Regions from separate parts of the uncultured Psychrobacillus sp. genome, predicted to be linked through region 1. Evidence: riboswitches for the same ligand, from Rfam matches in the RefSeq annotation. Region 1 holds a riboswitch; the other holds the start of a gene.

Region 1 (12,592 bases):
ATCAGCAAGGACCAGTTTTTCCAGGATATATTGCTTAAGAATATTTGCATCACCATAATGCTGAACCAAAAAACTAGTGGTGTCCATGGATCGAAAAAGAATGCTAGTGAAAGCATGCAAATCATTACGATCACAAACTTAACGGACGGATTCATCCTATGAAGGCTAGCACGCATAGACAGGACCTCGCTTAGGAGGAAGTAATTGATGTTCTAGCATTAAATCTTTCTTATCCCAGAAGCTGGTCGCACTATATTTCCCTGTCACTCCTCCGTTCCTCATCAATAAGATGGAATCAGCTACCTTATACGCAAATTCCATATCGTGGGTAACGATTAGAAAAGTAGTACCTGCCCTAGAACGCTCATCTACGACTTTTAAAAGTTCTGTCAGATTAGCAGAGTCCTGACCAGAAGTTGGTTCATCCATCAAAATCACTTCCCGGTTCTGGCAAAGCATAACGGCTATAGCTAGGCGACGTTTTTGTCCATGGCTGATAGAAAATGGATGGGCCTCTGAGATCCTAGATAAATCAAGTCGTTCCAGCAATTCTTCTGTGTTTGATCCTCCGCCAAAAGAGACCTCCTCTTTTACTCTTCCTGTAACAAACAAAAATTCTGGTGACTGTGGTACATAGCCTAACAAGCTTGGCAGGACGTTGCCTTCAGCTGGCAGAACACCTGAAAGAGCCTTTAATAATGTAGATTTTCCACTGCCGTTTGGTCCCGCTAGTACTGCAACCTCTCCTTTGTGTAAAGAAAACGAGCTTGGTTGAAGAAAACTATGGGTGCTAACTCCTTCTACTTGTAGGGATAGTTCCTGTTGGACCCTATTATCCCGTTTAACATCGTCTATAAGCGAATTTCTGTCTTCTTTTAATCTAATTCGACGATGAAAGAAATCTTCCCAAAGGTCTAGCTTGTGTTCAATTGCTAATATCGTTAATCCAGAGCTTTGCTGCAGTGTATCCAACCATTCAATATATTGTTTTGCAGTATAAGGATCTAAGTGCGTAATCGGCTCATCTAACAATAAAACCTCTGGCTTCATAATGAGCGCACAAGCCGTGGCTACTCTTTGTTTCATTCCTCCAGAAAGTGACTGAATGATGGAATGTCGATAAGCGGTTAACCTGGTTGCCTCCAATACTTCTGAAATTCTTGAATCCATGTCCTCTCGCGCCACTAGTAAATTCTCTAAAGTAAAGGCAAGCTCCTCCTCAACGGTTGGCATACAAAACTGCGCATCCGGATCCTGAAAGACGGTAGCGATACGATGATTGACCTCGCCTGGTCGATAAGAATCGCTGTCCTTCCCAAAAAGCTCTATTTTCCCGGAAACTATTCCATCGCAATTGTCAGGGTAGAGGCGGTTACACAAATATAGCAATGTACTTTTCCCACAGCCACTTGGACCGGTAATCACAACACGCTCTCCTTGTTCAATAGACATCGAAAAATTTGATAATATAGGAATCTCTTCATCAGGAAATGAAAAAGAAACATTTTCGAGACGGATCACATTAGACACGTGCGTCACCTTTTTTAGAGCGTGAAATAGAATATCCTCTTAATGAACCCGTTGCAAGCAAGCCATCAGCTATGACTTTGCCGCCTACACCAGCAATCAGTGTCCCGCTAAAAATACGAACGACAAGCATAAAAAGGACGTACCCAGTAGTATAAACTGTAAATCCACCTAAAAAATAACCATACACAAAGCTAAAAACTGCAGACCCTGCACCAGCAAGCATTAATACCCAAAGGTCAAATCGTTTATAGCTGGTAGCTGCGAATACTGCCTCTGCACCCAATCCTTGAATGACACCCGAAAGGATAAGTCGTGGTCCAACAGCATTACCTAAAAGCACCTCTATTGCGGCTGCAATAGTTTCAGAGATTACAGCAGCTCCTGGTTTGCGAATGATATACATACAGATGATAGAAACGATAAACCATACTCCAAAAATCCATTCATATGCGATTGGGCCAATAAACCCTGACCAAATATTTCCTACGTGAAGGAATAGTAAATACACAATCCCAAATACTACCGCAAAGATAGACATTAAAATAATCTCTTTTAGCTTCCATGATTTAAGCATGAAGATTATCTCCATGAGAAGGACTGTTAATGCTCATCGATAAAGTCATTACTAAATGCTTGTGCTCCTCTGATCTGGCTCTGCTAAAGGTAGCTTCGTAGAAGGCAAATACATCATGGATATCTCCATGGATACCGCTTGCATAATGCATGGACTCATTGAATACACCAGCGTCTTTCGCATGCTGAATCTCTTTGTAGATAACATCCATATAGTTTGGATTGTTCATTGGATATAAGGCGAATTGAGAGGACACATATTGTTTAGTTGCATCCATATTAGCAACTTCATCCCCTCTTTCTAAATAAACGTCAGCTGCTGTGTCACCTGGACAGCCCGCTGAAAATGTTCCTGATAGAGCCACGTGTACCCCAGTTTTTGCTGCATTTAAAGCTATTGATTTTGCCACATTAAATACATGAGCTTGTTTTCCCCTGATCACAGTCGATACGTCATCCGTATGCATCCACACATTGGATGTGTCTGTATCCTGTAACGCCCCCTTAATAATACTGATAAACTCATTGCTCATTGGATGTAGGGAGAAACGAAACCCTACAATCGGACTTAAACCACATTCCATTCAAAACCCTCCTTAAAATTTTTCATAAAAAAAAGCTACATCCGTGAAGATGCAGCCACTAACCTTATGAAAAAAAGGAAAGTCACCGCACTTCCTCACGCAGGTATTATCCTGATCGAGTAATAAGGGATCGGAGCTTAAAAAGCTCTCATCACAGCCAAAGTGGGCACCCCTAGTGCAGAAACGGTATGTAGTTTTCCAATTATGTAAGATTTACACAATCTGTTTTTTTATGTGACCACAGTATAGCGTATAAAAATATTATTGTAAATACAGTTGAATTCTTTTCTCAAATCAGCGATGCTTAAATTATCAGAAAATCATTAGGGGGAATTGGATGTATAAAATATTTATTACTAGAAAGTTACCAGAAGAGATTGTACAACCACTAAGAGAAAAATTTGAAGTCATTATGTGGCATAGCGATGAAATTCCAATGAAGTACGAGGATATCAAAAAAGAGGCAAAGGATTGTAATGCTTTGTGGACCGTTCTCTCGGATAAAGTGGACCGGGAACTGATAGAAAGCCTACCAAATCTAAGAATTATATCTAATCTTGCGGTCGGCTATAATAACATTGATATCGAGGCTGCAAAAGAAAAAGGGATTATTGTAACCAATACACCAGGTGTGTTAACGGAAACTACAGCTGATTTAACATTTGCCTTATTACTAGCAACTGCTCGTCGTATTACAGAAGCGGAGCAGGATATTCGTGCAGGGAAATGGAAGTCTTGGACACCGATGCAACTAACCGGCATGGACGTTTATGGGTCAACCTTAGGAATTATAGGCATGGGGAGAATCGGTGAAGCAGTCGCACGCCGGGCAAAAGGGTTTGATATGAAGGTCTTATACCATAATCGAACAAGAAAATTAGAATCTGAGCAACAGTATAACTTTACATATGTGGAGCTTGAGACACTACTAAAGGAGTCAGATTTTGTTGTAATATTGACTCCTCTCACTCCAGAAACTAGAGGCTTAATTGGGAAAAAAGAACTGGAAATGATGAAGGAAACCTCAGCTCTTATTAATGTGGCACGAGGAGGAATAGTTGATGAGCAGGCGCTTTATGATGCCCTAGTCAACAAAAGCATTTGGGCTGCGGGTCTAGACGTTTTTGAAACGGAGCCAGTCCCATTAGATCATCCACTTTTAACCTTACCTAACGTGACTGTCCTACCCCATATCGGTAGTGCCAGTATTTATACAAGACTTGCTATGATGCAGATCAATGCTACGGCCATTGAAGATGCATTAGAGGAACGGGTGCCAGAAAACAGAGTGGTTTAAAGTGTAAGAGATGCCATGAACATAGCGTTCATGGTTTTTTTTAGTTTTATAATAAAATCCCATAAACAGTGCTAAAACCTTAATGAGCGTATAAATCACTACGAATGGAGTTAAACCCCCCGAATGGTGATAAATTCAAAATCTCCTCTATTTATCTGCTTACTTTCTCCTAGACAAAGCCCCCCTCGAACAAAAAAAAAATTATCATAAATAATTAATAATTACCTCGTTATTTATATGAATAGATTGTCTAGGGTTTACTATTTACTTAATGATAAATAACTAGAAATATGATACAAAATATTCAGATAAAGATAGAATAATAACAATCATTTATTAAGTGAATTTGCAATATACAAATTTTTTTAGTAATATTAGTAGTTATAAATTAGACGTCCTTTAATTTCCAAATTCAGGGAAGTTTAATTGTTTAGGATTTTAGCAATTATTTATAGATTTTGAAGGAGGAGCGATCGAACGTCTAATTTAAAAACTGAATGAAAAGAGGTAGTCAAACTAATGAAAAAGATTATGTTATTTTTTTCACTTTGTATGCTTTTAGTACTTGCAGCCTGTGGCAGTGAGACAAGCAAGGACAATATTGAGGTGATTAAGTTTGCTGATGCGGGGTGGGATAGTATTCGCCTACACAATAGCATAGCTCAAACAATCGTCGAAGAAGGTTATGGTTATGAAACCGAAGTAACAAGTGGAACAACGGCGGCAACCATGCAGTCACTTGAAAAGGGCGACATAAATGTCTATATGGAAGTATGGACCGATAACATTAAAGATGTCTATGAAAAAGCAATTGAAAGTGGAGATATCATAAAGGTAGCTACTAATTTCGCTGACAACGCGCAAGGATTATATGTTCCAACTTACGTGATAGAAGGAGATCCAGAACGAGGTATTGAACCAATCGCTCCAGATTTAAAAACAGTTCAAGACTTAGAGAAGTATCCAGAAATTTTCCAAGATCCCGAAGATAGCAGTAAAGGCCGAGTGGTCGGTGCTCCATCCAGTTGGGTAGTAAGTGAGTATTTGGGGACGAAACTTGAAACATATGGCCTTGACGAACAATATAACTATCTAGCACCTGGCTCTGATTCTGCCATTGTTGCAGATTTAGCTGGCGCATATAAAAAAGGCGAGCCGTGGGTAGGTTATTATTGGTCACCAACGTGGGTAACAGCAAGCTACGATTTAACTCTATTAGAAGACGCACCATACGATGAAGCAACATGGAATGATTCGAAGGGAACTGAATTTCCTCCGAATGATGTAGTAGTTGCTGTTCATAAAGATTTACCAACACAAGCTAAGGAAGTAGTAGACTTTTTAAGTAACTATGAAACTAGCAATGATTTAACAGAAAGTGCTTTAGATTACATGCAAGAAAATGATGTGGAAGCAGATGAAGCCGCTATTTGGTGGATGAAAGAGTATGAAGATATTTGGACAGCTTGGGTGTCAGAAGAAGTGGCAGAAAAAGTTAAAGCTTCTTTAAAATAATTCATAACTCAATCTAACTAAAAGAGAGGTGACCTGCGACTGTATGTTTTGCAGTCCTACTATATGACAGAATTTCCAGATGTACGTTTTCCAATCGGGGATGTAGTAGAAAAATTCGTGGATTTTTTAGCCGCGAACTTTGATGCATTCTTTGATTTTATCTTTATTATTTCTTCCTCTATGATTAAAGGCTTAGAGGCAGGTCTATTAGCAATACCTTGGTGGTTATTTATTGTTATCATCTTTTTAATAGGGTGGTATTTTAATAATATTTATGGAGGATTGCTTTATGGGGCATTTATCTTTTTAATAGGCTCCTTTGATTTGTGGCCGGAAACGATGACCACGATTTCCATCGTTCTAATCTCCGTAATTTTGTCTCTTGTAATAGGCATTCCGCTAGGCGTTGGAATGGCTTTTAGTAAGTCCATGTCCAGAATCATGCGCCCAATATTAGACGCAATGCAGACAATGCCGAGCTTTGTCTACTTAATACCAGTAATTTTCTTCTTTCCACTAGGAAATGTACCAGCAGTTATTGCGACAATCATTTATGCTTTACCACCAGTAATCCGTTTAACAGAATTAGGGATCCGAAGTGTAGATAAAGAAATTGTAGAGTCTGCACAATCATTTGGTTCCTCTTCCTCTCAAATGCTCATGAAAGTTCAACTACCACAAGCCTTACCTACAATTATGGCTGGTATCAATCAAACAACGATGATGGCTCTTGCAATGGCTGTTGTTGGTTCTATGGTTGGGGCACAGGGACTTGGAGAGCGAGTACTCTTTGCGATTAACCGAATTGACATATCCCTTGGTTTTGAAGCCGGAATTAGTATCGTCTTTCTAGCGATCATCATCGACCGAGTTACCGGAGGAATTGCAAATCGCCTTCAGAAACATAGGAGGGATGTAGCATGACAGTAAAATTAAGATTAGAAAATGTCTCCAAAATATTTGGACCACGCCCTAAAAAAATTATCCCAATGGTAGAGAAGAGTGTACCAAAGGAAGAGATATTAGCTAAGACAGGGCATACTGTTGGAGTGTACAATGCTTCTATGGAAATCATGGAAGGAGAGACCTTCGTCATCATGGGGCTTTCTGGAAGTGGCAAATCTACCCTAATCCGTTGCTTGAATTTATTGAATAGACCTACCTCAGGTGCTATTTATGTCGATGGGGAAAATGTGGTCGATTACAATAAGACACAGTTAAAATTCTATCGTCAAAAGAAAATAGCAATGGTATTTCAACACTTTGGACTGTTTAGTCATCGTACAGTATTAGAAAATATAGAGTATGGATTAGAAATTAGAGGTATGTCCAAGAAGGAGCGTCAGGAAATTGCTCAGAAGCATTTAGAGACGGTCGGTCTTAAAGGATATGAAAACCAATATCCAGATGAGCTTTCTGGCGGTATGCGTCAGCGAGTAGGCATCGCAAGAGCCCTTGCGAACGATCCAGACATCCTATTAATGGACGAGCCCTTCAGTGCACTTGACCCACTAATCCGTAGAGAAATGCAGCTAGAGCTTTTAGATATCCAAAATCGTCTGCAAAAAACAATTATTTTTATTACACATGACGTCAACGAAGCATTTAAAATTGGTGACCGTGTGGCTGTTATGAAAAACGGGAAAGTAGAGCAAATTGGTACGCCAGAAGAAATTCTAGAAAATCCGGCTAGCAGCTATATTTCCGAATTCATACGCGATATCGATCGTACTAAAATTCTTCAAGCTGAGCATATCATGTCTAAGCCAAATGGATTAGTATCCTTAAAGGATGGACTAAATGTTGCAATCCAGGTAATGAGAGAGAATGGTAACTCGAGTGCGTTTGTAGTTGACAGAAAGCGACAGCTACAAGGTATTATTACCATCGACCAGGCTATTGAAGGGATGAAACAAAAGAAAACCTTGCAAGAAGCAATGTCGAAGGAAGTAAAGACTGTACATCCAGAAGAATATGTACAAGATTTAATACAACAGGTACTTGATTCCAAGTATCCCCTCGTTGTTACAGACGAGGAAGGTACAATGAAAGGAATTATTTTACGAGTACATGTATTGGCAAGTTTAATAAGTGATCCGATCGAAGAAACGTAAGAAATATAAATATCAAGGAAGCCCAAAGACAATTACATGTCTTTGGGCTTTTTATATTGGCCATTTAAAGATGAAAAATGAAAACAACATGTGTAATAAATGGAATAGTATTTGGTTAATTATGTTAAAATTTAACATGTAAACATAGTGTTGTTTGAGAATTGGTCAGAAGGAGAGTTATCCATGAATAAAAGCCTGAAAAAAATAGTAAGGAACTACATCAGAACAATATTGGCTTTCATTGCCTTCTACTTTGGCATATTTGCTTGGCTAGTATTTAGTAGTGAAAATGTAGTTTCAATAGAGGTTATTCTGTTATCCTTCTTTTTAACTGGGCTGTTTAGCTTTTGTTCATGGAGTATGGGGTTTAACTCGAGATAATTAAGAAAATGACTATATATTTTGGTGAATACAATAGAATTATCATTCATATTAAAGGAGAGTTTAGGTGAAAAAGAAATTACTTATTTGGATTCCAGTTCCTTTATTAATAATAGTTTTAATAACAGTGAATTGGAATTATATTTCCCAATATACCGAATGGAAGTTGAATTGGGAGATAGGAATCCCAAGGCCAATCAAGATAGAAACAGTCTTTCATACAAGAAATGGATTTCCTAGCGAGGGAGAAGTATTTCATGTACTTCATTATAAATCTATTGAAAAGAAATTAGAGGACAAAGATGGTTGGATTTCAATTAATGAAGATTCCTTTGACACTGTATCTGGACTCCTTAAAAAATTTCAAAAAGATGTGGCTAATATTAATAAGGATACACAGCAGTTTAATATGTTATTTCAAGAGAATCCTGTGACTTTTGAAGAAGAGGATAAATATTTTTATAAATTGGAAGAGGATAATAGTTATATACTGGCTATTTCAAATGCGAAAGAACAAAAATTGTTTGTGATGGAATGGATCCAATAGTGGTACTAGAAACAGGGCGCATTTCATGTTTAAGGTCTGAATTTGGGTGTTTATGGGACACTATAACTTATTTAGAAGTCATTTTAAGTCTTTAGGAGATGAAAAAATGAAGAGAATGTCACTCTATTGCCTATGTATATTGTTCTTATGCTCCTGTAGTCAATTCAATGAACCCTTATTAAATGGTGAGATGATTAAACTCACAATTGAATGTATAGATGGTGAAATAATTGAAATTGATAACGAAAAAACCATTAAAAAAGTGATTAGGGAAATCAACAAATCAAAGAGGGAAGGTTCACAAGAGATGGAGTTTGATGATTTTGATCATCTCTCTACACTCGAAAATAATGAAGGTGAGACAAAATCTTTCAATTTGTTTAGCAATGGAAAAGTCACCATGGCTGGATACTACATCCACTCAAATATAGATAATTTTTGTGAAGAATAATTTTATGTTTAAGGAGGTAATATATGCTACACCATAAGATCAAAATTATTCCGTATAACCCTAAGTACGCCGTAAAAACAGTGGATATGTGGCGGAAAAGTAAGGAACAGGCTATTGGCCAAAAAGAAATTCACGACTTCGAAAGACACGTTTATTTTTTAAATCATATTTTAACGGAACAATTTCAAATAGAGTTAGCGTTAATGGATGAAGAAGTAGTTGGGATGATTGCCTATAATGACAGGGAAATAAGCCAACTATATATTCACATAGAGTATCAAGGAATCGGTATAGGTCGAGCATTACTAGATAAAGCAAAAGTGAAATCTAGTGGGAAATTAACATTGTACACATTTGAGGTAAATAAAAATGCACAGCAGTTTTATGAAAAACATGGCTTTGAAGTGATAAGTAGAGGACATGAAAACGAAGAAAATTTACCTGACATTCAATACGAATGGGTATCCAAAATAAATGGAGACATACAAACTTGAATTATTATTTCTATTAGAAGGGTAACTCTACATTGTTGCTCTTTTTTATTTTGTAAAATAAAGCTAAAAATTCAGAAAATAAACTTTTATTTTGGAGGAATTAATCATACAATAAAATTAGAACGGTCGTTCAAATTGACGAAAGGAGATTATTTTGTAGTGAGTAGGCGTTATGACAGCGAAGAGGCAAAACGTATCATTAAGGAAAAGGCTTTTGAATTGTTTTCATTACATGGCTACAATCAGACCTCAATCGCAGATGTTTCTAAAGCTTCTGGATTTAGTAAAGGTCACATTTACTATCATTTTGAAAACAAAGAGAAGTTGTTTGTCCTATTAGCACAGAATTCCATGCATGATTGGTATTCAAAATGGACGGATGTTGAACAAAATTATTCATCAGCCACTGAAAAATGGTACGGAATGGCCAAGCATGTTTTGTACAATTATCAAACTCCATTGCTTAAAGCTGGAGAGGAGTTAGCAGCTAATCCTAAATCATCATTGGAATCGGTCCAAAAGTTATATGAACTTGCGGTAGTGCCGATGAGCTCTTATCGTTCAATCTTTATAGAAGGAATTGAATGTGATGAGTTCGAAAAAGGAAATGTTGATGAATGGACTGCTCTGTTAGGAACTTGGCTCGGGGGATTATGTCAATTGACCAATACACAGCCATTACAGTCACTTGAGCCTTTATTTGAACAAGCAATCACTATATTTTTAAGTTCAATAAAGAAAAGGGGAAACTGATATGAAAGTTGCATTAATTGGTGACAGCTTAACTGAGGGACGACCTGGCGTTTCGTTTGTAAATATTTTAAAAGAGAAGTTTCCGAGCGATTCGTTTGTGAATCTTGGAAAACCAGGGGAGACTGTAAAAAGTCTATATAGTCGTCTGATAAAAACTGGTTTAGATGCTGATTTTGATTTGTCCTTTCTTTGGATTGGTACGAATGACGTGTATTCAAAGCTTTTGAAGGTTCAAGCGCAGCCAGTAGCTGAAAATCATGATGAATTTATAGAGCTTTATGAGCAAGTTTTAAAAATAGTGATGCCTTCTACCAAGAAGGTGGTGACGGTTTCACCCTCTATAGTAGGTGAACATATTGAAAATCAGACTAACAAGGAAATTAAAGAATTATCTGTTCTTATCCAGTCTTTAAGTGAAAAAGAGCTAATAGATTATATGAATCTCCAAACGATTTTTGAGAAAGAATTGGCTAACAGGAACAGCTCCACTTATATTTCAACTAATCCATTTCGAGTTATGTTCGATGTATTTTTCTACAAAAGTGAAGCAAGGATTGATCGATTATCAAACGAGCGCGGTTTAAAACTTACCTTAGACGGAATACATTTGAACAGCACTGGAGCAAGAATTGTTGCAGATGAGTATGCCACTGTGATCAGAAGTACACTTGGTGATAGTTCAATTATGGAAGTTTCTTAAGGGGGGAATCTATGGACACAAAAAGAAAAGTTGCGATTGTTACTGGTGGAGCTTCCGGAATTGGTAAAGCAATTTGTGAAGAACTCATCACTCAACAGGTATTTGTCATAATAGCAGATGTAAATAAGATAGAAGGTAAAGTTGTGGAGGATGAGCTTAATCGACAACAGAACTGTGCGCGGTATGAGTATGTGGATGTAGCTGATCATGTAAGTATGGAAGAGTTGGTTCGGGATACTTTTAACGAACATGGTAGACTGGATTATCTGTTCAATAACGCTGGAATTACTATGTATGGTGAGTTGTATGATGTTTCAATAGAAGACTGGAACCATATTATAGATATCAATCTATGGGGAGTCATTCATGGGACACAGATTGGCTACAAGCTCATGAAAGAGCAAGGCTTTGGTCATATCGTAAATACTTCCTCGGCAGCAGGATTAGGCCCCTCTCCTCTGACTGCACCATATTCTGCAACGAAACATGCGATAGTAGGTCTCACGACTTCCTTGCATTACGAGGCAAAGGAACATGGCGTGAAAGTAAGTGTACTCTGTCCCACCACATTTGTAGATACACCGATCTTTTCAAATGCTAAGGCTATTAATATGGATAAGCATAAAATGATTCAGCAGTTGAAAAAGCAAAAGTTAATGACTCCTGAAAAGCTAGCTAAGATTGCCATAAATGGTGTTCATCAAAATGCCCCCATTATTTGTCCGATGCCTATGCGAAGAACAATGGATATCTTTTTTTCATTGTTCCCATACGCGCATAGTAAGCTAATGGACTATGTTTGTAAAGTTGGAAGGAGAGCTCGAATATCATAATGTTAAAGACTTCAAGAAGCCCTTCCTCGTCATGAAGAAGGGCTTTGTGGTTTATAGCTATTAAAGAAGCGGATAATAGGCTTCAAAGCTTGGATGGCAATAAAATGGGGGTCTTGCTCCAATTTCGGGTAGTTCAAAGGGCTTGGAGTTAGAGTTATATTGTACATTTACCTTTGCATCGGAGTAATTTGTGAGTAGTGTTTCTGCCCCTTGGTTAAGTATTAACAAATGATTGTTCAACTGCATTCCTCCTTTTAATTAATAATTTATTCTTTTATCGAAAAGTAGGCACAGCACGTAGATTATTATCACCGATACAGGTAAGTTCACATAAAGTAGTTCGAAGATTAAACAAGAAGGGAGATATTATTGTCCGAACAACATGAGCACAATCAAAAGTACCCTATGAATCCAAACTACGGCAAAATAACAAAGTTTCAGGAAGTTCCAATTACGGTGCCGGAGCAGCGTCAGTTAAGGCAGCCTGGTCTGGAAAGTCTGATGCATCCAAGGCCAATTATAGAGAATCCTAACTATACTGGAACGGGTAAGTTACTTGGCAAGGCGGTCTTAATAACAGGAGGAGACAGTGGGATGGGAGCGGCTGCAGCTATAGCCTTTGCTAAGGAAGGAGCAGACGTCGCCATTGCTTATCTTGATGAGCACGAAGATGCCTATCGTACAAAAAATAGAATAGAGGAACTTGGTCAACGTTGCTTACTGTTGCCGGGAGATTTGCGAGACAAGGAGCATTGTAAGTATATAGTAGATGCAACTGTTCAAGCTTTTGGGCAGTTAAATGTTTTATGTAATCATGTAG
Region 2 (12,592 bases), on a different contig from region 1:
ATTTGGTTTAGCTTTTCTTGATCAACAGTACTAGAAGCAAATAACACAATAAACAGTGCAAGTAGTAAAGTTAAAATATCTGCGTAAGGAAGAAGCCAAGATTCACTCATTTCCTCTTCATGCTGATGTTTTTTATGCTTCTTTGCCAAGGCCTGCCTCCCCGCTTTCATTTAAAACTTTTTTACGTTCAGACATAGATAGATAAGAAGCCAATTTCTGCTCTATCACACGTGGTGCATCTCCTTCTAAGACAGAAAGGATTCCCTCTAACATCATAGTTTTTTGTCTAACCTCTTGCTTTGACTTTCGTTTTAACTTGTTGGCAAATGGATGCCAAAGCACATAACCTGTGAATATCCCTAATAATGTAGCGATGAATGCAGCGGAAATTGCATGTCCTAATTTTTCTATATCATTCATATCACCTAGCGCTGCTACTAAACCAACTACTGCACCTAGCACTCCAAGAGTAGGTGCATATGTACCTGCCTGCGTGAAAATCTGAGCACCAGTGGAATGTCTTTCTTCCAAGGCATTAATTTCTTCTGTTAACACATCTCTAATATAATCTGCATTCTGTCCATCGATAGCTAAAGTAAGTCCATTTTTCAAAAATGGATCTTCCACATCGGTTGTTTTACTCTCTAATGCAAGTAACCCTTCTCTACGAGCTAAATCAGCCCAGTTAGAAAACAATTTAATAACTTCATGATCTGGCACTAACTTCTGTTCTTTAAAAATTACTCCGAAAAGCTTAGGTATTCTTTTTAGCTCATCCATCGGGAAACCAATTACGATAGTCGCAATTGTTCCAACGATAATAATTAAAATAGCTGCTGGATTCAACAGGGCAGCTAATCCTACTCCCTTCAGAACCATTCCTACACCTAACGCAACAATTCCTAAGACGAGACCAATTACTGTAGACTTATCCAATTCATAAACCCCCACATTCTATTTCTGTTCTTTATTTCGGTTAATATATCAGGATTTTAATATTAGTTTCTAACTATAAATTTTATTTCAATTAATTTGAACTCTTTTTTGTCTTAATTGGCAGAGAGTCATTGATAAATCCCTCTATAAACTGATACTATAATCTTAAGAAAAGAAAGGATGTATGGATATGTCAACCTTTGAAAACAATTTAGAAAAGTATGCTGCTTTAGCTGTTGAAGTAGGAGTAAATATACAAAAAGGGCAAGATTTATATATTGCGGCCTCTACAGAAACAGTAGAATTTGTCCGACTTGTAACTAAAAAAGCTTATGAAGCTGGAGCTAAGACTGTTTACGTAGATTTTTCTGATGATGAGTTAACACGCATCCGTTATGAGCTAGCCTCAAAAGACTCTTTCGACTTCTATCCACCATGGAAAGTTCAAGAAAGAGAGCAGCTTGCTGAATCAGGCGCTGCTTTTATGAGTATCGTAAGTCAAAGTCCCGATTTACTGAAGGGTATAGATTCTAGTAAAATCTCAACTTTCCAAAAAGCTGCAGGTCAAGCTATGTCCAAATACCGCCAGTATGTTCAGTCAGATAAAATTAGCTGGTCTGTAGTTGCGGCACCTTCTAAAAAATGGGCTGCAAAAGTATTTCCAGAGCTTCCTCAGGAAGAGCAAGTTCCAGCATTATGGGAATCTATCTTTAGTGCAGTAAGAGCTGACCTGGAAGATCCAGTATCTGCTTGGAAAGAGCACGATCGTTTGTTGCACACAAAAGTAGACTACTTAAACGATAAAAATTATAAAAAACTTCATTACACAGCTCCAGGCACTGACCTAACAATTGAACTTCCGAACGGCCATCTCTGGTGCGGAGCTAGTAGCACGAACGAAAAAGGCGAAGATTTTATGGCTAACATGCCTACAGAAGAAGTATTTACAGTTCCTTTAAAAACAGGCGTTGACGGGTATGTAGCAAGCACGAAGCCTTTAAGCTATGGTGGAAATATTATTGATAATTTCACTATCACTTTTGAAAATGGTCGCATTGTAAAAGTAGAGGCAAAAGAAGGTCAAGAAGTACTAGAGCAATTAGTTGATACGGATGAAGGCTCCCATTACCTTGGGGAAGTTGCACTTGTACCACATGATTCACCAATCTCTAACTCTAACCTGTTATTCTATAATACATTGTTTGATGAAAATGCTTCGAACCATTTAGCAATCGGTAGTGCATATGCGTTCTGTATCGAAGGCGGCAAAAAAATGAGTCGTGAAGAGCTTGCAGAAAACGGATTGAATGAAAGTATCACTCATGTAGACTTCATGATTGGTTCTGAAAATATGAATATTGATGGAATTAAAGAGGATGGCACTAAAGAACCTGTGTTTAGAAACGGAAACTGGGCATTTTAATCACAATCTATTCATAAATTTAATGTTTTAGTGTTACAAATTTAGTGTAAATAAGTTATAATGATATTAATATGAATAGTGAGGTGTTAAAAATGGGCTTATTCATAGCTACAATTCTTGGGTTCTCTGGCGGTATTTTAGCCATTGGAGCGGTAATCATGTTTTACTTCTCTAAACCAATGAACAACCAAGATGCAATTATCGTCGATCCGAAACCAACTAATAAGTTTTAATATGTCAACTGCGACTTAACAGTCGCGGTTGTTTTTTTATACAAAAGGTACAATAGTTCCTTACTGGGGTGCACCTGTTTAGGTGCGCTTTCGTGTTGATTAGGTGTCATTTCTATAGCTTTTAGGTGCACTTTTGCTCCGATTAGGTGACATTTCTTTTCTTTTAGGTGCGTTTCCCCGGTTTAGGTGACATTTCATACGTATTAGGTGTCATCTCTATAGGATTTAGGTGCACTTTTACTCTAATTAGGTGTCGCTTCTTTTCATTTAGACACCTTGCCCATCGGGGTCAAATGGGGAAATGCTGCTCCTGCGCGAGCTCGTCGCAAACAAAATCGTTTGCGGTGGCTGAGGACTGCCTCCTCACTTTTCCCCATTTGCCTGTCGGGGCAGACCAGGCGCCTCCGCTTTTCTTATTGTCTAGCTCCACCGCCTTGCCCCTCGGGGTCAAATGGGAAAATACTGCTCCTGCGCGAGCTCGTCGCAAACAAAATCGTTTGCGGTGGCTGAGGTGCTGCCTCCTCGTATTTTCCCATTTGCATGTCGGGGCAGATCAGGCGCCTCCGCTTTTCTTGATGTTATTTCTTATTTTTTTCATTTCATTTTAGATAAGTTTGTATTACAAAACGAATACAAAATAGGTTTTTGTCATTATTTTTTTCCCTATAAATGCCCCTTACTACCCACAAAGTATTGAAACATACGTAAAATTCCATTATGTTACAAATGGCAATTGTGCTATTTTCCATTATAATAACGTAGAGCAAGTGAAATGGAGGAAGACATATGTTGTCAAATTCACATATCGGTATTGATTTAGGAACTGCTAATACTTTAGTTTATACAAAAAATAAGGGATTACTTATAGATGAGCCAACTGTGGTGGCAGTAAACACAAAAACAAAAGAAATAATTGCCTTTGGATCAGAGGCCAAAAAGATGATAGGTAAAACACCAACATCTATTGAAGTAGTTAGACCTCTAAAAGATGGCGTGATCGCAGACTTTGATGTTACTACCCAGTTGTTAAAACTTATTATGCAAAAAGCTAGCAAAAAACTTGGTACTTCTTTACGTAAGCCTACTGTGATTGTGTGCACACCTTCAGGAGCAACTTCTGTAGAACGCCGTGCCATCCAAGATGCGGTACGTCAAAGTGGCGCTAAAGAAGTGCAGCTAATGGAAGAACCTGTTGCCGCTGCAATTGGTGCTGGGTTGCCAGTCAATGAGCCAGTAGCAAGCATGATTGTTGATATCGGTGGAGGTACTACAGAGGTAGGGATTATCTCATACGGAGGTGTAGTCGCGTCTAGTACTGTGAAAGCTGCAGGAGATCGAATGGACGAGGCAATTATCCACTATGTACGTAAAGAGTTTAATGTGATAATTGGTGAGCCTACAGCAGAATTGATAAAAACGACTATAGGGTATGCCCTTGTTCCTCATACAGAAGAAGTAATGGAAGTGCGAGGAAGAGATGTAGTGACGGGGTTACCAAAAATAGTGAAACTATCTTCTACTCAAATACAGGGAGTTTTAAAAGAATCATTAGAGACAATTCTAGAAGCAATTCGTGCGACACTAGAAATTTGTCCTCCTGAGCTTTCAGGAGATATCGTAGACCATGGTGTTATATTGACTGGTGGCGGAGCGTTGCTAAAAGGATTAAAGGAATGGCTTAGCGGTGTAATTGAAGTACCTGTCCACCTTGCACCAGAACCATTACAGTCAGTTGTAATCGGTACAGGGAAGTCTTTCTTTATCCATGATCGCAAAAGAAACATTGCAAGATAATTTCTTTAAACAAATATTAAGTAAATTTCTTCTTTTTCGTATAAAATATATTAAGAAGGAGGAATTACTATGCCAAGTTTAAACGACATACTAACCTATAACAAATCATTTGTAGAAAACAAGCTGTATGAACCTTATGTAACTACTAAGTTTCCTGATAAGCGAATAGTTATTCTTACTTGTATGGATACACGTTTAGTAGAAATGCTTCCTAAATCAATGAATCTTAAAAACGGAGATGTAAAAATTGTTAAAAGTGCAGGGGCTGTTATTAACCATCCATTTGGTGGTATTATGCGCAGCTTGATCGTTGCAGTTTACGAGCTTCAAGCAGATGAGATTTATGTAATTGGTCACCACGATTGTGGAATGAGCTCCATTCAAACAGATAAAATTCTTGAAAAAATGACAGCTCGTGGAGTAAATCCTTCCACTTTTGATGTACTGAAAAACTCAGGTATTGAAGTGGAAGAATGGCTTGAAGGGTTTTCAGACGTGAAAGAAAGTGTCTTACATAGTGTGGAAATGATACGTAACCATCCGTTGATGATTTCTGAAATTCCAGTTCATGGACTAATTATCGATCCTCACACGGGACGACTTGATTTGGTAACAGACGGTAAAATCGACAAAAAATAATGTATTTCCCGGGAAATCGCCAATTTTTTTGAGCTTGCTTATGGTTAACGCCATGGCAAGCTCTTTTTTTGCTATTTGGTGTTAAGAGCAACCTACCTAACCTTCTGTCCACCACATAATACAAAAAACCTGTTGATAAACTAAGTTTACCAACAGACTCATTTATAGCCCCTATTATTCTCCTCTTAAAGCGGAATACATATAGTGATCTTCCCATTTCCCATTAATGAATAATAGCTTACGCAGCAATCCCTCACGAACAAACTTGTTATTCTCTAGCACTTTGATAGAGCCAAAATTTCTAGGGGATACATAAGCTTCTATTCGATTTAATTGAACGTCATTAAAGCCAAATTGCTTTACTAGTCGAACAGCCTCAGACGCAATTCCTTTACCAATTTGCTTCTGGTCAACCGAATAGCCAATTAAACCACTAGAAAACGGCATTCTTTTCAGGCTATAAAGTGAAATGCTGCCTATCAAAACATCTCGTTCATGAGAAAAAATACCAAAGCTATATTCCCTTTTTTCCTGCATGAGCATGATTGATTCACGAATCTTCTCTCTTTGGACGCTAGCAGTATAATATTCTTCTTGGTGTAATGGTTCGAAAACAGACCAGTACAACTTGTTGTCATAGACTAAATTTGCAAGAGCAGGTGCATCCTTTACATTTAAAGTCCTTAAGTAACAACTTGCTCCTTCTAGATAAATCAAGTACCGTCACCCTTTAGTGTTAGTTAATTGCAAAAACTCCTCAACATCTTGAATGCAAAGGTCAATTCCCTTCTTCCAAAACGCTTCTTTCGTTATATCCTCTTGTAAATGTTTCATCGCTAAATCCTCTACAGACATTACTGCTGTGTCCTGTAATAAAGCAATATACTTCTCCTCAAAACCAGATCCTTCTTCTTTTGCCTTTGAATATATACTTAAAGAAAATAAGTAGCCAAAGGTATAAGGGAAATTATAAAAAGGAACTCCTGTAATATAGAAGTGGAGCTTAGATGCCCAAAAATGCGGATGTACCGTGTCTAAAGCATCCCCATAGGCTTCTCTCTGTGCTTCTTCCATTAGCTCGTTTAACCGGTTTGCAGAAACAATGCCGTCTTTTCGTTCCTCATAAAATCTAGTTTCAAACAAGAAGCGGGCGTGAATGTTCATAAAGAAAGCAACACTGCGTTGAATTTTATCCTCCAACAAAGCAATTTTCTCTTCTTTGGACTTTGCTTCGCGAACAGAGGCATCCGCCACTATCATTTCTGCAAAGGTAGATGCAGTTTCTGCTACTCCCATTGCATATCTCCGGTTCATCCAATGCACTGGTCTTAAAGCATATGAGTGGAATGCATGACCTAATTCATGAGCAAGTGTAGAAACATTTGACATGGAACCACTATAAGTCATAAATATACGGGATTCCTCTGATACAGGCATTCCTGTACAAAAGCCACCCGGTCTCTTATTAGGACGATCCTCTGCTTCAATCCATCCATTTTCAAAAGCATTTCTTGAAAAGGCTTCTAGCTTCGGTCCAAACTCTTTAAAATGCTTTAGGATAAATTCCGCTCCTTGTTGGAACTCCATTTTTTCGGTAGACGTACTGATAGGTGCATCTAAATTATACCAATGCATCGCTTTTTCGCCTAGCATCTCCGATTTCCTATTTAAATATTCCACAAATGGTGCTTTATTTTTAGAGATTGCTCCCCACATTGCATCCAATGTATCTTGTTTCATACGATTGATGGCAAGAGGTTCTTCTAAGACAGATTCCCAGCCTCTTTTTTTATACGTAGCCAGACGGAAGCCAGCTAAATGATTAAGCGTTTTCGCAAAAACTTCTTCTTTTTCAGTCCATACACTTTCTAACGCTTCAAAGGAATTTTTACGAATTTCAGCATTATCACTCGAGCTTAAGTTATCAGCTTGTCCTACCGAAAGTATTCTTTCTTCCCCATCGATAGTCATTTTTATATGGATGTCCCCTACAAGCATGTTATATAGTTGGCCCCATGCATCATAACCGTCTACTTCTAAGGTAGTTATTAAATCCTCTTCTTTTTCGGAAAGCATTTTACTCGCTTGCTCTCTCCATTCATTTAATATAAATTTAAATGGGGTTAATTCGTCCGTATTTAAAAGCTCTTCCCATACGGTAGATTCTGTCTTGCTAAGCGCTTGTTGTATTGTAATCATTAACGAAGATAACCTTGCATACAATGAACCAACCTCGCCTTGTAAAAGCGTCGCTTTTTTATCTGTTGTATCTTGAGCTAGATAGCAGCCAATAACTGCCCCTGCTTCTGCTAAATGGACAGCTACATCTTTTAGTTCCTCGATTATTTGCCTAATTTGGTTAGACTCTTGAGCTGAGGCTGGGACAACTATTTCCTTAACATTTATTTCAAATTTTCCTAGTTTTTCCTTAACTTTATCTAGATGCTCCCGTAATTCAGAGGAGCTGCTACCACCACGGAAAAATCGATCTAAATCCCAGACGATTGGATAATTTTGTTTTAACATCTGAATATTCCCCCTATTTTAAAAACTTTTACATTTTTCATTATATCATGAATTACTTTCCTAATTATTCATTTTTTTGTCACATAATTTCTATAATTGAATTTGTGTGCTCTTAGATTGAAAGGTATACTTATTAAATATAGAAGGAGGCGAATCTTTTGGTCAAAATAATCCTTTTGATTTGCGGTTATCTCGCAACAATCCTTGTAAATATACTTGCTAATACGTTACCTATTAATGGTCAAACGACTGGGGAAATCTCTGCTAGAATTCCAGCCCTCTTTACACCTGCTGGTTATGTATTTTCCATCTGGATTGTTATTTATATACTATTAGCATTTTGGATATGGAATATTATAAGAGAATATAGAATTGAACATAAGATTCCCTTACAAAGAGTAGTATTATTTCTAGCAACGTGCCTATTTAATATTTCTTGGATTCTACTATGGCATTATGAGCATTTTAGCTACGCTTTAATTACAATACTAGCGCTGCTTTGGTCCTTATTCCTTTTATATTTAACTTACTCAAGTAGTGAATCCAATTGGAAAAGAAGAATACCTATTTCCATTTACCTAGGATGGATTTTTGTAGCCACTATAGCAAATCTTGATTATGTTTTAACATATTATGAGTTTAGCGGCTTTGGAATAACTACTTCTTTATGGGTCGTTATATTCCTAACGTTAGCTACTGCAATTGCCTTACACTTTAGATATCATTATGATGACCGAGCAATCGTTCTAGTCTTTATATGGGCTTTCATTGGAATCGCTGTACGTCATAATGTAAACGAATTATTAATATCTGCAGCCTCCCTCTTCCTAAGCACAGTCTTAGTGGTTGGAATACTATTTATAAAAAAAACGCCAACGAAAAATTAAATTTCGTTAGCGTTTTTTATTTAATCTATTTTAGTTAAAATAATTGGTTGGTCTTTTGTAACGATTACCGTATGCTCGATTTGAGCAACTAAGGATTTATCTGGAGTAACAAATGTCCAGCCATCACCTGATTCAACGATATGTTCTGCCTTTTCGGAAATGAAAGGCTCCACTGCTAGAACCATTCCTTCTTTTAAGATTGTTGACTCCCATGCATCATAATAATTCAACACATGCTGAGGTGCTTCATGCAAGGACTTCCCAATACCGTGACCAGTAAGATTCATGATGACATGTAAACCGTTTTCTTTTGCTTCTCTTTCCACTGCCTTACCTATTTGGTTAAGACGAGAACCTGCTTTTACTTTAGTCATAGCACGATTAAATGCACTTTCTGCTACCCGACAAAGTTTTTCCTTATCCTCGTAGCCATCTCCTACTACAAACGAGATACCAGTATCTGCGAAGAAACCTTCATATGAACCGGAAACATCAATATTAACAAGGTCTCCCTCTTTAATCACTCGAGAGCCTGGAATTCCATGTGCAACCTCTTCATTTACACTTATACAAGTATACCCCGGGAAATCGTACTCTCCCATTGGGCCGGAAACAGCGCCTTTATCTTTAAATAATTTACCGCCAATTTCATCAAGTTCTTTAGTAGTCACGCCTGGTTTTGTTGCTGCCTTCATTGCATCTCTTACCTCAGCTACAATGTGACCAATTTTTTTTAACATTTCTAATTCTTCATTTGTCTTTACTATCATCTTTACAAGATCCCTTCTTCACTTAGATGTATGAATATCATATCATATATCTTATGACTTCGGGAGTAATAGGCGCGGGGCTTTTACGAATAGGATCGAACAGATAAAAGCTGCAAATAGAAATACAGGTATCATATAAGTAGAATTATAAACTAATGAATATACGATAACATTTTGGCCCTCAGCAAATTCCCCAAAGAATAATATCCCCGATAATACGTGGGCTAAATAACGTAAAAATGAAGCAATTAAAGCACCTAGCACAACCGCTATTGTCATTTTCATCTTATTTTGATGTTCATATGCTTTAATATATGCTGGTCTTAATAATCCTGCAAGCCCTGCAACCATAAATGCTATAAAATAATCAATACCTACTTGCATAATTACTATTTCAAATGATAAGGGTGCTGGATAAAAGCGTCCTGTCACAACCTGCAACAGCCCTATTAAAAAGCCGGTCACTACGCCTGCCACTATACCTCGACGAAAGGCAATTAATATGATTGGAACGAGAACAAATGTAACACTGCCTCCCTGTGGCATACCAAAACCAATTAAATCTAATACATAGCCTAATGCTGCAAAAATAGCAATCTCCACGAGTAACACAACACGTTGATTTCTCATTGTAATCCCCTTTTTTGACCACAAAAAAACGCCGAAGGGACAGAGCCAGACATCGCGCGATTGCCAGTTTCCATCCACATCCCTACGCAAGTATGAACTTACAGGTTCTAAGGGTACTATCTCAGCCGCTTTGTAGCGACGCCCCTTGTGGTTTCGAATTTATTTTATTTGAGTTCATTGTATCCGATAGGTGTTTAGAATGCAACCCCGATTGGTATTATATAATAATACAAATTTATTATTAGGGGTGTAATAATTGATTAATTTACTAACAGATCTAATTAAAATAAAGAGTGATAATTTGGAAGGTGCAAATGAAGCACTGCAATACTGTAAAAATTGGCTAGAAAAAAGAGGCGTTAAAACAAAAACGTATGAGCTAAACAACAAACAAATGCTTGTAGCTGAAATTGGAACAGGTGAGGAAACTATAATCTGGAACGGTCATATTGACGTAGTTCCAGGAAACCCAGAGCAATTTGAACCGAAAATTGTAGAAGACCGACTATATGGGCGTGGCTCAGCTGATATGAAGGCTGGTGTTGCTGCAATGATGGAAGCTTTTGCGGTTCTATCAGAAAAACAAGAGTTACTTACCAAAAAAGTACAGCTACACATAGCTACCGATGAAGAAACAGGAGGAAAAACATCCAAGCACTTGGTTGAACAAGGTTATCATGGTGATTTTGTTATTTGCGGTGAGCCAACTCATGTTAACATCGGACTCCAAGCAAAGGGTATTTTACAATGGGATGTTCACCTAAAAGGTAAATCTGCTCATGGCAGCCGTCCGTGGGAAGGAGTAAATGCAATTGAAAAAGCCATGTTATTTGACCAAGACTTAAGAAAATGCTCGTTCATGCAGGCTAGTAATGAATATTATGAATATCCTTCTCTAAATTTGGCAAAAATAGAAGGAGGAGACCGATATAATATGGTACCAGACGAATGTATCATAAGTTATTCTTTAAGGTTTGTTCCTGGACAAGACGTCGAGGAAATCTCCAAAGAGTTAAGAAGCCTTTTAGAGAAATACCCTGGCAGTGAAATACATTTCCAAGGTCATACTCCAGCTATCACTAATAAAGAAGATGATAAGTATATCCAGAAGCTTTTAGCTACTTGTAACGCTATCAGACAAACCCCAACTACCCTATTCGGACAGCATGGTGCTGCAGATACTCGTTATTATGCAGCGAAGGGTGCGGTAGCCATAGAGTTCGGGCCAAGCGGCTCTGATTGGCACGGGGATCAGGAATCGGTTTCTATTTCATCCGTTGAGGAATATAAAGACATACTTGTTAAGTTTGTCTTAGACTAATTAAAAAAGTAGCGAGAATATGTGAGGAGACCATGTATGGATACCAATAAAATTTTAAGTGCATCAACCTATTTTTCTATTTTATTTGCTCCCTTTATTCTTCCAATAATTGTTTACTTCCTTACGACAGATAAAGGGGTAAAATACCATGCAAAAAGGTCTTTAATTTCACATATTATTCCTACTATTTTCTTTGTGTTTCTTATGTTAGCAGTATTTGCAAATTTTTCCCCACTTAGTTATTCAGGCGACACAACAAACATGTGGTCTAGCATGACTACAGCATTAATTTTTATGGGCTTATATACGTTGATTAATATAGTTCTGTTCATTTGGAACATTATCCAGGGAATCAAGGTATTACGTCAAGATGTTTAATTGCTTCTAAAATGGGAATAAGATAAATATAGAAAAGCAAGGAGCGGATTGATTATGAAAGTAGGCAGATTAGTAAAGTCAGCTATTAAATGGGCACCAGTAGTATATCCAATTGTTCGTAAAGTATTGAAATCAAAAAAAACAGTAAAGCGCTGAACTTTTTACGCTAAAGCTATATAGATGAAATTAAAGAGGCTGGGGACAAAACCCACCTTAGAAGTTCAAAAGCCCTGAAAGTTTTACTGTTTGTAAATTTTCAGGGCTTTTTTTGCTACTTCATCATCGTTGTTCTCCGCTTCAGCGGACGCTTTCCTGGGGGCACGTTGCCTTAGCCTGTAGTCTCTCCCACGCGCTTGTCCCCTAGGAGTCGCCGCTTTCGCTATGAACAACTAGTGTTTCCCTCTATATTTAGTAAATATCAAAACTATTCCAAGCACCCAAAAGTGAGGCTAATTATGTCCCAATCTCTTTTACTATTCATCCCAAAAAGAGCCCCCAATTTTATGAACCATAAAATTGGGGGCTCTTGAAGTTCTCAGCTAATTTGATTGCTTCTTTTAAGTATATTAAATTTGAGCAAGTTATTTATGATAAAATACGTTGCAAGACCACAGCTATATAATTACCGTTTGTAAACGATAGATAGCGATTAATTGGCAGTGCATTTGCTTGCGTTGAACCATTATTACTTTGGTTTCTATTTTCTATAAGCTCTTCAAAGGTTAACGGATTAGGCTTAGGCAATTCGTGCTCATACACAAGCATACGGGAGTTGTACTTACTAAAGAATGAGTTAGCCATTTGACGGTAGCCTTCTAGTGTAGGATGAACATCACCAACACTTGGTACTAATTCTTTTTCTTTCCCATCGAAAGACTCTTCCACTGAGATATAAGTTGCTCCATTTTGCTCTGCTACAGTTTGTAGAATCGTATGTAGCTTATCTAACTCTTTGCCGACACCTTCTTTTTGAGACTCATGCACATGAGGATATGCAAAATAGTATCCCATCACGTATATTTTAGCCTTGGGTGCAGTAGCTTGAACTTCTTTTA

Evidence for each region. A riboswitch is a leader RNA that binds a small molecule or an ion and turns the genes downstream of it on or off. The one in region 1 is predicted to bind thiamine pyrophosphate.
Region 2: it holds a riboswitch for thiamine pyrophosphate, as region 1 does, so the genes downstream of both, thiT (energy-coupled thiamine transporter ThiT) here and Q0371_RS02605 (YkoF family thiamine/hydroxymethylpyrimidine-binding protein) in region 1, are expected to answer to the same signal.

The regions. Positions count from the first base shown of each region.
Region 1 covers NZ_CALIED010000012.1:3,646-16,237, forward strand. Annotated here, with positions in the region: gene Q0371_RS02590 (energy-coupling factor transporter transmembrane component T) at 1-176, opposite strand, end outside; gene Q0371_RS02595 (ABC transporter ATP-binding protein) at 166-1,530, opposite strand; gene Q0371_RS02600 (ECF transporter S component) at 1,523-2,104, opposite strand; gene Q0371_RS02605 (YkoF family thiamine/hydroxymethylpyrimidine-binding protein) at 2,097-2,687, opposite strand; TPP riboswitch at 2,763-2,871, opposite strand; gene Q0371_RS02610 (D-glycerate dehydrogenase) at 3,025-3,984, shown strand; gene Q0371_RS02615 (ABC transporter substrate-binding protein) at 4,504-5,499, shown strand; gene Q0371_RS02620 (ABC transporter permease subunit) at 5,563-6,423, shown strand; gene Q0371_RS02625 (glycine betaine/L-proline ABC transporter ATP-binding protein) at 6,420-7,613, shown strand; gene Q0371_RS02630 (hypothetical protein) at 8,062-8,541, shown strand; gene Q0371_RS02635 (hypothetical protein) at 8,648-8,992, shown strand; gene Q0371_RS02640 (GNAT family N-acetyltransferase) at 9,016-9,486, shown strand; gene Q0371_RS02645 (TetR/AcrR family transcriptional regulator) at 9,646-10,239, shown strand; gene Q0371_RS02650 (SGNH/GDSL hydrolase family protein) at 10,241-10,939, shown strand; gene Q0371_RS02655 (SDR family oxidoreductase) at 10,951-11,772, shown strand; gene Q0371_RS02660 (hypothetical protein) at 11,833-12,012, opposite strand; gene Q0371_RS02665 (SDR family oxidoreductase) at 12,178-12,592, shown strand, end outside.
Region 2 covers NZ_CALIED010000054.1:30,035-42,626, reverse strand. Annotated here, with positions in the region: gene motB (flagellar motor protein MotB) at 1-149, opposite strand, end outside; gene motA (flagellar motor stator protein MotA) at 133-936, opposite strand; gene Q0371_RS10685 (aminopeptidase) at 1,127-2,359, shown strand; gene Q0371_RS10680 (hypothetical protein) at 2,452-2,592, shown strand; gene mreBH (rod-share determining protein MreBH) at 3,379-4,386, shown strand; gene Q0371_RS10670 (carbonic anhydrase) at 4,456-5,025, shown strand; gene Q0371_RS10665 (GNAT family protein) at 5,200-5,742, opposite strand; gene Q0371_RS10660 (M3 family oligoendopeptidase) at 5,749-7,551, opposite strand; gene Q0371_RS10655 (tryptophan-rich sensory protein) at 7,710-8,438, shown strand; gene map (type I methionyl aminopeptidase) at 8,459-9,208, opposite strand; gene thiT (energy-coupled thiamine transporter ThiT) at 9,260-9,838, opposite strand; TPP riboswitch at 9,901-9,994, opposite strand; gene Q0371_RS10640 (ArgE/DapE family deacylase) at 10,095-11,159, shown strand; gene Q0371_RS10635 (DUF4870 domain-containing protein) at 11,196-11,537, shown strand; gene Q0371_RS10625 (SGNH/GDSL hydrolase family protein) at 12,123-12,592, opposite strand, start outside.